Regions from separate parts of the Congregibacter sp. genome, predicted to be linked through region 1. Evidence: predicted binding sites of a transcription regulator. Region 1 holds the regulator's gene; each other region holds the start of a gene.
The links. The regulator LexA, encoded in region 1, represses DNA repair genes until DNA is damaged. The targets are predictions, from matches to a motif close to ACTGTNTNTANANACAGT.

Region 1 (3,278 bases):
CCGCAAGACCAAAGAACAATATGTAATGACCGAGGAAGACGGTAAGGCGACGGGCTGGAAGGCATTCCACGACGGAGGACGCTGGCAGATACAAGAGGCTCCCCCTAAACGGAAGCCCAAGGCCAAAGCGAAAGCCAAGGCGAAGACAAAAGCCAAGGCCAAAGCAAAAGCAAAAGCCAAGAGCTCTCCGGTGTCCTAGGCGATGTCGCGCACGCGAGGGGAGGCGAATCAAGCGCTTTACCGCGCGCGGATTCTGCTTGAGGCCTGGGATCGCATGCGCAGCGAAGCGAGGCACACCGAGAGCGCGCTCATAGACGGCTTTCTGCCGGCGGTGCGCATGCACTTGCTGGAGGCCTATGGCTGGTTTCTCTTAGCTGTATCCGGCGTCGAAGAAGCATCGTCGCTTACCCTGCCGGCAAATACCGGGGATCTCCCGCGGCCTGATGCCGGTAAGGCCCTAAGCCCCGAAATCGCTGAGTTTACCCAACTGGAGAAAACGGGCTGGCTGGCACAGATGCTCGAGGATACTTCGGGCGCAGGTCCATCACCGGGCGCCCAGAGTAGTGTGCAATCTGTGCAGGGGCTGTTGGTTAGTGACCGTGAAGTCGCAGGCTTTGCTGTCGTGATGGCTTGGGCAGATGCGTTATCGGCCACCATGACCAGAATGGATGATTCGCTATCTGAGTGTTAGAGCGCCCTGTCTCGTAGTCGACTTGTTCCGGAGGGAGCAGGACTGCTACCATTGCGCTGCAACTCTCATTTAGAGGTTACTGCGTGCCTACATCTTTGCTCGAGATCGTGGATCTCGGTGATGGCGACATAGTTCTACAACGTGCTGATGACGATAGTAAACCTCTCGTGACCATCAGCTTCTCCGACGAAACCCGAATGTACATTCTGGATAAGGGACTGGAAGTGGCGAAAGCTATGATTCAGGCCGGTATTCAGGCTGCCGCGGAGGTCGCGGAGCAGACGGACGTCGAAGTAGAGACTGAGCCCACACAAACAGCCCCTCGAATCCTGCACTGATTCGAGAGGCGATCGGCTGTGTCTAAGCCGGCAGCCTTGAACAAGGTTTTTTGTTCAGCCCCGGGGTGATTGAGGCCCTGGAAAGTCTAGGGCGCTGTTAATTTCGCTAATTCCGCCAATTCCGCCAATTCGGTTTGGTTAGCCAGGCATCCTCTATAGCGATTGCCAATCGAGTACTACTTCGAGTACTGCTTCGAGTACTGCATCGACCGACGAATCACCCCTACGCTTAGGCCTTCAATGGCGAAACTGCTCTCCGCGAGGTCAACATCGATTGGAGACAGGTCGTCGTTTTCGGGTAAAAGTTGCAGGTGGCGCTTGTCACGACCATGTTTCAGCCGCTTTACCGTTACCTCATCATCGATGCGAGCGACAACGATCGCGCCGTTGTCAGCTACCGGCGTGCTGTGGACGGCTAACAGGTCGCCATCGTGAATGCCTACGTTGATCATACTGTCGCCTTGAACCCGCAGTAGATAATCCGCCGGGGGGTGGAACAGGGACGGATCGATAGCGCAGTGTTCTTCGACATTCTCTGCGGCAAGAATAGGGTCTCCCGCTGCGACCTTTCCGACGATAGGCAGGCCCGCGTCTTCGGGCAGCCTAATACCTCGAGACGCTCCGGGGATGATCTCGATGGCGCCCTTGCGGGCGAGGGCTTTGAGGTGCTCCTCAGCGGCGTTGGCAGATTTAAATCCCAGCTCCCGGGCAATGTCGGCCCGGGTAGGGGGCATGCCGGTATCGCCGATATGACGACGGATAACGTCCAGAACCTGTTCCTGACGAGCAGTAAGCTTGAGCATGAGGCACCTGTGAATTTGTACAGTGCCTGTGATTATATACAGTAAACGCGGCGGAGCAACTAATCTTATTGCGACGTTTTGCCGCGCATCTTCGCAGTCAGTTACTCCCTAAAAGCTTGTCGCGCTGTTAACGCCAATGACAGACAAACGCCGTCGCTAGACGTCCTCGATTGCCAGTACCGTGTCCGGCTCGATATTGGATAGAGGGCTACTCCACTGCAGGGGGTGCATCGCTGCGTCCGGGTCGATCTCATCAGCGTCATCCAGTTCAAACGGCGTGCGCCAGTCTTCGGGTGCCGCTGCGGTGCGCAAACTGAGTTCCGCCCAGACGTCGAGATCAAAATCGGCTAGCTCTCCGTCCAGGTACTGGACCTGAACATTGGCCTCATCTAAATCGAGGGACACAATTTCAAACAGTTGGCCGCTCTCGCGATCCTGATACCAGCGGCCCAGTTTTGGTACAAATTGACTCATATCTCTTCTCCCTAGGACTCTTAAAGCTATCAGCATTTTGGGGAGATGCCAGCGAAGAAAACTGTCAGGATTAAGTGACAGTTATTGCCCTGCGCGTGAGCACTTTTGAAGGAACCGTGGCTATTCAATCACTTGGCGTTGCCGTTGCACGAAGCGTCTAAGCTTGTAGGGTCGCTGTTATACTTTCACCGCCTTAAGGGCGTTTTCTACATGCTCAAATAGTCTAAAACCAGTCGGGATCGCCATGGAATCACAACTCGCGGTTGCTTTTGCACACGTCGCCAATAGCCTCAACTTACCCTGGGTCTGGGTGGCTACGGGGGGGCTGCTGCTCATTGCGCTAGTTGGTCAATGGGTGATCGGAGCGCTTCTCCGGCGCGTCCACCGCTTGGCGCAGCAGTCTACTCAGCAGTGGGACGACGCTTTTGTGGTCGCGCTTATCGCTCCCGCGAAACTAGCCTGGTGGTTGCTGCTATTGACGCTGCTGTTCGCGCTATTACCCGCTTTGGCGTCCCTGAGAGAGGTCGCCTTAACCGTTCTCCATGCTTCGCTGGTGCTTCTCGTGCCCTGGTTTCTGCATCGCCTCATCGCCAACATCGAGGAGCAAGTTGTACTCGCCAAATTCGCCGATGGCGCATCGGTAGACAAGGCAACTGTGCGATCCACGGCCAGGTTGTTACGTGTCGCACTGTGGTTGATCACAGCGTTGATGCTTCTTCAGACCCTGGGCGTGTCTGTGTCCGGTTTGCTGGCCTTCGGCGGTATTGGTGGCATCGCTGTGGGATTTGCCGCAAAGGATTTACTGGCGAACTTTTTTGGTGGACTGGGTATCTACATGGACCGGCCTTTCACCATTGGAGATTGGGTGCGGTCACCGGATCGGGCGCTGGAAGGTACCGTCGAGGACATCGGTTGGCGCGTAACGCGCATACGCACCTTTGATAAGCGGCCGCTTTACGTTCCCAATTCGGT
Region 2 (3,278 bases), on a different contig from region 1:
CGCTGCTGCAAGCCACTGGGATGCGTCATGATCGGGAAGTAGATTTATATCCACGGCCAGACCTTCTCGCCAGAAGGACGATATCTGCAGGATTGCTGGTCCACTCAGACCCCGGTGGGTGAACAACAGATTCTCCCGAAAACTGTGGCCCTGACAGCTCGCAATAACTTCTGTGGATATGCCTGAAAGCGACTCGTAGACGGCTTTGTCACTGGAATTCCAGGTTAAGGGCACCAGAGCAGCGCGTGTTGCATTCAATTTTAAGCCCAACTCTTTAGCGGCGCGAAAGGCCAGATCACTCGCGATTTTCGGCATAGACAAACCACCGGAAGCGATAACTACCTTCTGACCCTCATACTCAGCATCCCCGGTGCGCACAACAAACCCCTCATCTGTCCCGGGATCTATGGAAGTCACCGCCTGGCGTAAACGAATTTCGACCCCCGCGTAGGAGCACTGCTCCAAAAGCATGGCCACAATATCCTTGGCACTATGGTCGCAAAACAGCTGGCCCAGCTTCTTCTCGTGATAGTCGATGCCCGCAGTCTCCACCATTTGGATAAAGTCCGATGGCGAAAACCGCTTCATAGCAGAGATGCAGAAATTGGGGTTCTGCGACACATAGTGTTCGCGCGGGTCTGCGAAAACATTGGTGAAGTTACAGCGACCGCCGCCCGACACCAGAATTTTTAAGCCAACTTTTGGGCCCTGCTCCAGCACTAAAACGCGCAGCCCACGATACCCCGCACTAATCGCGCACATGAGGCCGCTTGCGCCGCCACCGACAACAACCACATCGTATTTTGGAGAGCCTTTACTCATCTAGGCAGCTTTGCAAAAGCTTTTGGAGCCTCTCTCTTCCAAGGCGATTTAGTGTGCGGATATTGTCCTCGGGAATTCTCGCGATATCTGGATGACCAGCAACCGCACGCTCCACGCCCTCCTCTCTCAGTAAATGCAGCATCGGATAGGGTGAACGGTTGGAGTAGTTCTCGGCATCATCAGGCTCAGTCCCAGCAAATTGATAATGCGGATGAAAACTGGCGATCTGATAGATCCCTTCCAGCTTCATCTGTTTAAGCAGAGCATCAGAGCGACCCAGGAAATCGTTGAAGTCATAGAAGTCGTTCAATACCTTTGGATGGACAATAAACGCAGTCTCGATCTCCGGACAATCCTCGAGTCGCTGCAGCTCTTGTGCCAGAGCAGTGAGTAACCCCTCTTCGTCGTCGGCATCACTTAGCGTGAACGCCACGCTATCGCTGTCGAGCTCGCGCTTTGCGAAGGGGCACAGGTTGTATCGCACTACAAGGCTGTCTATCCAGCGCCGGCAGGCATTTAAAGCTTGGTCGTTCAGATACATAACTCCAGAATCGTGCCACGGCGCTAAAACCGAGGGCAAAAAAGGCAATTTAGGACGTAAGTTAGATAATCTATAAATACTGTATAAATATACAGTACACTGTGCGGCCGAGAAATTTTGGCACCGCCGTAAACCATGTCCTACTGCGAACTCCACTGCCTGTCATGTTACAGCTTCCTGCGCGGCGCTTCCCGTCCAGAAGAGCTTGTCGCGCAAGCTGCGGTGAATGGTTATGCCGCGGTCGCTATTACAGACGAATGCTCCCTGGCCGGTGTCGTCAAAGCTCACGTAGCGGCCAAGGAATACGGAATACCGCTGATTATCGGCAGTGAATTCACCTTAACCGAAGGCGTTCATATCATTGCCCTTGCTCCCACGCGTGCAGCCTATGGCGAACTCTCGGGACTCATCAGCCTTGGCCGGCGCCGTAGCCCAAAAGGCGAATACGAGGTGACACTTCGAGATGTGATCTTTCATCTTAAGCGTTGCTTGCTCATCTGGCTCCCGAAGGAAGACAGCGAAGCTAATCGCGGCTATGGCAAACAACTCGCAAGACTCTGTCGAGAGAGAGTCTGGATCGGGGTGCATTATCTTCTTGGCAACGATGAGCTGCGCCGCTATCGGGCATTGCAGACACTCGCGGGCAAACTACAGCTACCTCTCGTCGCCTGCGGTGATGTGCGTATGCACTGCGCAACCCGCAAACCCCTGCACGACGTGATGACCGCCTTGCATCACAATTGTAGTGTTGCTGCGCTAGGTCGTCGCCGGCTACCTAATGCTCAACGGCACTTACGCAGTATCCGGCAGCTGCAACGCTTCTACCCCGCCGAGCTTCTGGACGAAACACTCAACATCGCCCAGCGCTGTCAGTTCACTCTGGATGAGTTGCGTTACGAGTACCCCGAAGAAGTCGTACCCGATGGGCATAACGCGCGGGACTATCTGAGAGAACTTACCTGGCAAGGAGCAAGCCAACGCTGGCCCGACGGGGCGCCCTCAGTCATTCGCGAGCGCATCGAAAAAGAACTCGCCTTGATAGCCGAGCTGGATTACGAGTACTACTTTCTTACGGTACACGACATTGTTCGTTTCGCGCGGGGTCGCGGCATCCTGTGTCAGGGCCGCGGGTCCGCCGCAAACTCCGTAGTGTGCTACTGCCTGTTCATCACAGAAGTCTCCCCCGAGAAAATCTCTTTACTATTTGAGCGGTTTATATCCCGGGAGCGTGACGAACCTCCGGATATCGACGTGGACTTTGAGCACGAGCGCCGCGAAGAAGTTATCCAGTACATCTACGAAAAGTACAGCCGACGCCGAGCTGCACTTGCCGCCACGGTTATCACTTACCGAGCTCGCAGTGCCGTGCGCGATGTAGGTAAAGCCCTCGGCCTGGACCCTCTATTTGTCAACGATCTTGCTAAGTCTCTCGCCTGGTGGGACAAGCAGCGCGACCTGGAAGCACGCTTTAGCGAACATGGGCTACAAACCGAAAGCCAAGATGGCAAACCCAATACCGCCCAGCTCTTTTATCAGCTGGTGCAAGAGATATTGGGATTCCCGAGACATCTGTCTCAGCATGTCGGCGGATTTGTGATATCCCGGGGGCCCATCTCGCAGCTTGTCCCCGTAGAGAATGCCAGCATGGCAGACCGCACCGTGATTCAGTGGGATAAGGATGACATCGAAGCGCTGGGGTTACTCAAGGTCGATGTTCTGGCGCTGGGCATGCTCTCGGCGATCCGCAAATCTCTGGCATTGGTAAATCGCTATGATCCCAGTATCCGTACGCTGCAAGATGTTCCGGCAGAAGACATCGCAACCTATCGCATGCTGCAAAAAGCAGACTCCATTGGTGTTTTCCAGATCGAGTCTCGAGCGCAGATGAGCATGCTGCCGCGCTTAAAGCCGGCGT
Region 3 (3,278 bases), on a different contig from region 1:
ATGTTTGTGCTCAGCATGCTGTCCGCTATGAGTGAATTTGTGATCAGGCAACTTTGTTCGGCTTTGTGTAGGAGTTTTTCAGCTTTTTCGACATCTGTTCCGGCGGGCACGACTAGCGTAGCTTCTACGTTGATCCCAGTGAATCGTGTGACTCTCTCTACGCGGTCCAGGGTGCCTGATGCCTGACACTGAAGATCGCTCCACTCCAGTTTCGATGCTCGGGCGATGGCCCGAAATGACAAAATAAAGCAGTCCGCTACGGCTGCGACGAGTAATGACTCTGGTGACCACTTGTCGCCTGGCCCCCCAAACTCTGCGGGTGGCGCAGTGACAATTTCTGAGACGTTTTCGGCGGTAAGTACAACGGGGCTGTCAGCTGTAGCGCTGCCACTAACCTGATAGTGGTGAGGGAAATCTTGCATGGTGGCTATTCCTGTTCAGAAAAACGAAGGTCATTAAGTGCCCGCATTTTAGGGCAGAGCACTCATGACAGGAATAGGCGGATAAACTCCAGGCTTACTGGTTTGCTGTTGTTGCAGATGCCAGATGCCAGATTCCAGGTAGCAGGTAGCAGGTAGCAGGTAGCAAGTAGCAGATTAGGCTAAGAGGCGACACGACTCTCTGGAGATACTGCGTCTTTCGGCAACTCCCAAAGTTGAGGCTGGTGCGGAATATCATCCTCAGGGGGTAAATAGACATCGATGCCCTGCATGCCACTGCGCTGTTTGAGGATATGCACCTGCCGGTAAGCATTCATCTGTAAGCGCAACGCTGTCGGGGCATGTTGATGTGCGGCGTCCTGAGACCGGAATAACACGGCTAAGGTATTGCCGCGTGCCGCTGCCAGCTGGAGTCTTCGCAGCTCAGCATAGCGATACTCGCCATTTCCCAGCCAGCTGAAAACTACGCTGCAGGTGCCGCTGCGCAAAGCTTGTTCGGTGCTCCAGAGCAGTTCTTCACGCTCTCGGGGGTGAACCAGGAGTACTTTCTGGGTGTCTACTCCTCGAGCTGCAAGGAGGGGGGCGTAAGGCGTATAGGGGGGTGCGACGAATGCCTGCCAGCGCTCTTGCCGACTGAGAACTTCCATGGCCGGCAGAAATAAACCCATGGCCCCCATGCCCGAGGCGTCACTCATGACTTCTATGCAGGTGCCCAGGGGCCAGCCCTGCTCACACAGACGAGCATCCAGTGCACCAAAACCGGTAGGGATACGTTGATGGTAGTGAAGGTCGCTGTTCGCGGCGCTATCGGCGCTATGCTGTTTGTCCTGGGCATTATCAATGAGCGGCGAACTGGCAAAATCACTATAGCCGAGCCAGGTATCACGGCGGCTTATGACGCTGTGCAGGCTCTCAGGGATTTTCTTTGCAGCTAGGCGCCCGGACAGCTGATGTACAGAATTACTGAGTGGGTTGTCGTGCGGGTTGCCGGGTAAAGTATTGCCTGAATCCTGATACATCGCTGCTCTCCAAAAGTACTGTATATAAAAACAGTAGTCTTAAAGGGAGCATCCTGCAAGTAAATACTTTTGACCTGTCGCCTATTAAGACATGTTACTGCCGGTGCTTCGCGAAGGTCGCTATTGCGTCTGTCTAGCTGCCAAAGGCCCCGGGGTGCTGGCAGCCTTTATCGCCGATCTCATCCCAGTCAGCCTTCGAGTCCACAAAAATGTGGTGCTTTACTGCGAGAGACCCGCTGCCTTCAAGGAGGAGGCCTGCGGGGACAAAGGTGCGTTCGGCATCGTTAGCGCCTGGCAGGCGAGACCCGCATTGGCGACAGAACCACGTTTGCCAGTCGACATCCGGTTTTCGCCAGGTGGAGATACTGTCTTCTCCTGCAGTCCAGCGAAAAGCCTCGTTATCCACAACTACGACGGCGATCCCATTACTGCCCGTGGAGCGTCGGCAAATAGAGCAGTGACATATATAGACATCTGACACGTCGGCACTAATCTCAAACTGAACCGCACCACAGTTACAGGCGCCGATGATGGGGGCAGTCTGTGTGGAGAGACCTGTCACCTTATGCTGATCGCGAGAGTGTCGGCTTGCCATCGCGTGCAAGACCCGTGATCAGCCACTCTGTTTGCTCCCAGGGATCGCCCTGAGCGTAACCCTTGATGCAGCCGTCAACGTGAGCTGCCAAAGACAGCAGCTCCTCACAGCTGCCAACTGAGTGCCTGCGCATGGCGGCCTGAATCACCGATTGCCGGCTTTTCCAGACGCGGGCCTCGTTGATTGCCTGCATGGGCTGACGCCCGGCTGCTACAGCCTGTAAAAGAGCGCGTAACAAGCGTAGTTCTCTGACCAGTCCCCAGAGCAATGCGGGCGGCTGGGTGCCTTCTGAGCGCAACCCGTGAAGCATACGCAAACTGTCCTCCGCGCGTCCGGCCAGTGCTACATCGATAAGCGCAAAGGTATCAAAGCGGGCGCTGTTGGCGACGGCGTCTGCAACTTGCCTGGCTGTCACGGTACTGTCGCCCGCAAGGAGGCGGAGTTTTTCAAGTTCCTGTACGGCGGCCAGCAAGTTGCCTTCGACTCGCTCGGCGAGCAGGGCCAGACCATCGCGATCGATGGATAAGTTGATGCCTCGGGCGCGACGTTCAAGCCAGCGCGGGAGCTCATCTGCACTCACAGGCCAGAGCTGGATGGTAGCGCCCGCCTGATCGATGGCCTTGTACCATTTGCTATTTGTGCTGGCTTTGTCGATTTTGCCTGCGACGATCAGCAGTGTGTCGCTCTCGGACGCGTGGGCGAGGTATTCCTGAAGAGCTTTGCTGCCCTCCGTGCCGGGCTTGCCGTTAGGAATGCGCAATTCGATGAGACGCTGCTCGGCAAACAAGGACATGCTGCTCGAGTCCTGGTTTAGGTCCTGCCAGGTAAAACTACGATCGCTGCTGTCGATAACATGTCGCTCATGGCAGCCAGCGCGGCGCGCGGCGGCGCGGACCTGGTCAGCGCACTCCTGCACCAAAAGCGTTTCGTCACCACTGATGAGGTACACGCGGTGGAGGCTGCGATCGAGATCCTGGGCAAGCTTCTCGGGGTAGATGCGCATGGACGTTGTTACTCGACGTTCGCAGCGAAAAAACTAATCCTGCGCAAAATTTGCGTCGCCAGCTCCCGGCGCAGCTCTCCCTGTAACACCCGAACCTCCTCAGCCTTGCCCACAACATTCTGGGGGTCGTTTTCCATTTGCTTATTGACCGAGGCGCTGGTGCGCTCCATGACCTGTTCGCGATCGCTGCCAAAAACTATAAATTCGGTGCTCATTACCAA

Region 2: ACTG39_RS09415 (error-prone DNA polymerase) is a predicted target of LexA. The motif match lies at 1,442-1,459, and genes of this name have one in related genera.
Region 3: imuA (translesion DNA synthesis-associated protein ImuA) is a predicted target of LexA. The motif match lies at 1,477-1,494, and genes of this name have one in related genera.

Annotation. Positions count from the first base shown of each region.
Region 1 covers NZ_CBFIIF010000015.1:56,457-59,734, forward strand. Annotated here, with positions in the region: gene topA (type I DNA topoisomerase) at 1-199, shown strand, start outside; gene ACTG39_RS08255 (hypothetical protein) at 203-691, shown strand; gene ACTG39_RS08260 (hypothetical protein) at 775-1,029, shown strand; gene lexA (transcriptional repressor LexA) at 1,206-1,832, opposite strand; gene ACTG39_RS08270 (DUF6763 family protein) at 1,989-2,306, opposite strand; gene ACTG39_RS08275 (mechanosensitive ion channel family protein) at 2,551-3,278, shown strand, end outside.
Region 2 covers NZ_CBFIIF010000019.1:44,648-47,925, reverse strand. Annotated here, with positions in the region: gene ACTG39_RS09425 (NAD(P)/FAD-dependent oxidoreductase) at 1-822, opposite strand, end outside; gene ACTG39_RS09420 (DUF1415 domain-containing protein) at 815-1,363, opposite strand; gene ACTG39_RS09415 (error-prone DNA polymerase) at 1,499-3,278, shown strand, end outside.
Region 3 covers NZ_CBFIIF010000040.1:14,581-17,858, reverse strand. Annotated here, with positions in the region: gene ACTG39_RS12865 (OsmC family protein) at 1-422, opposite strand, end outside; gene imuA (translesion DNA synthesis-associated protein ImuA) at 602-1,459, opposite strand; gene ACTG39_RS12855 (GFA family protein) at 1,593-2,054, opposite strand; gene holA (DNA polymerase III subunit delta) at 2,023-3,057, opposite strand; gene ACTG39_RS12845 (LPS-assembly lipoprotein LptE) at 3,066-3,278, opposite strand, start outside.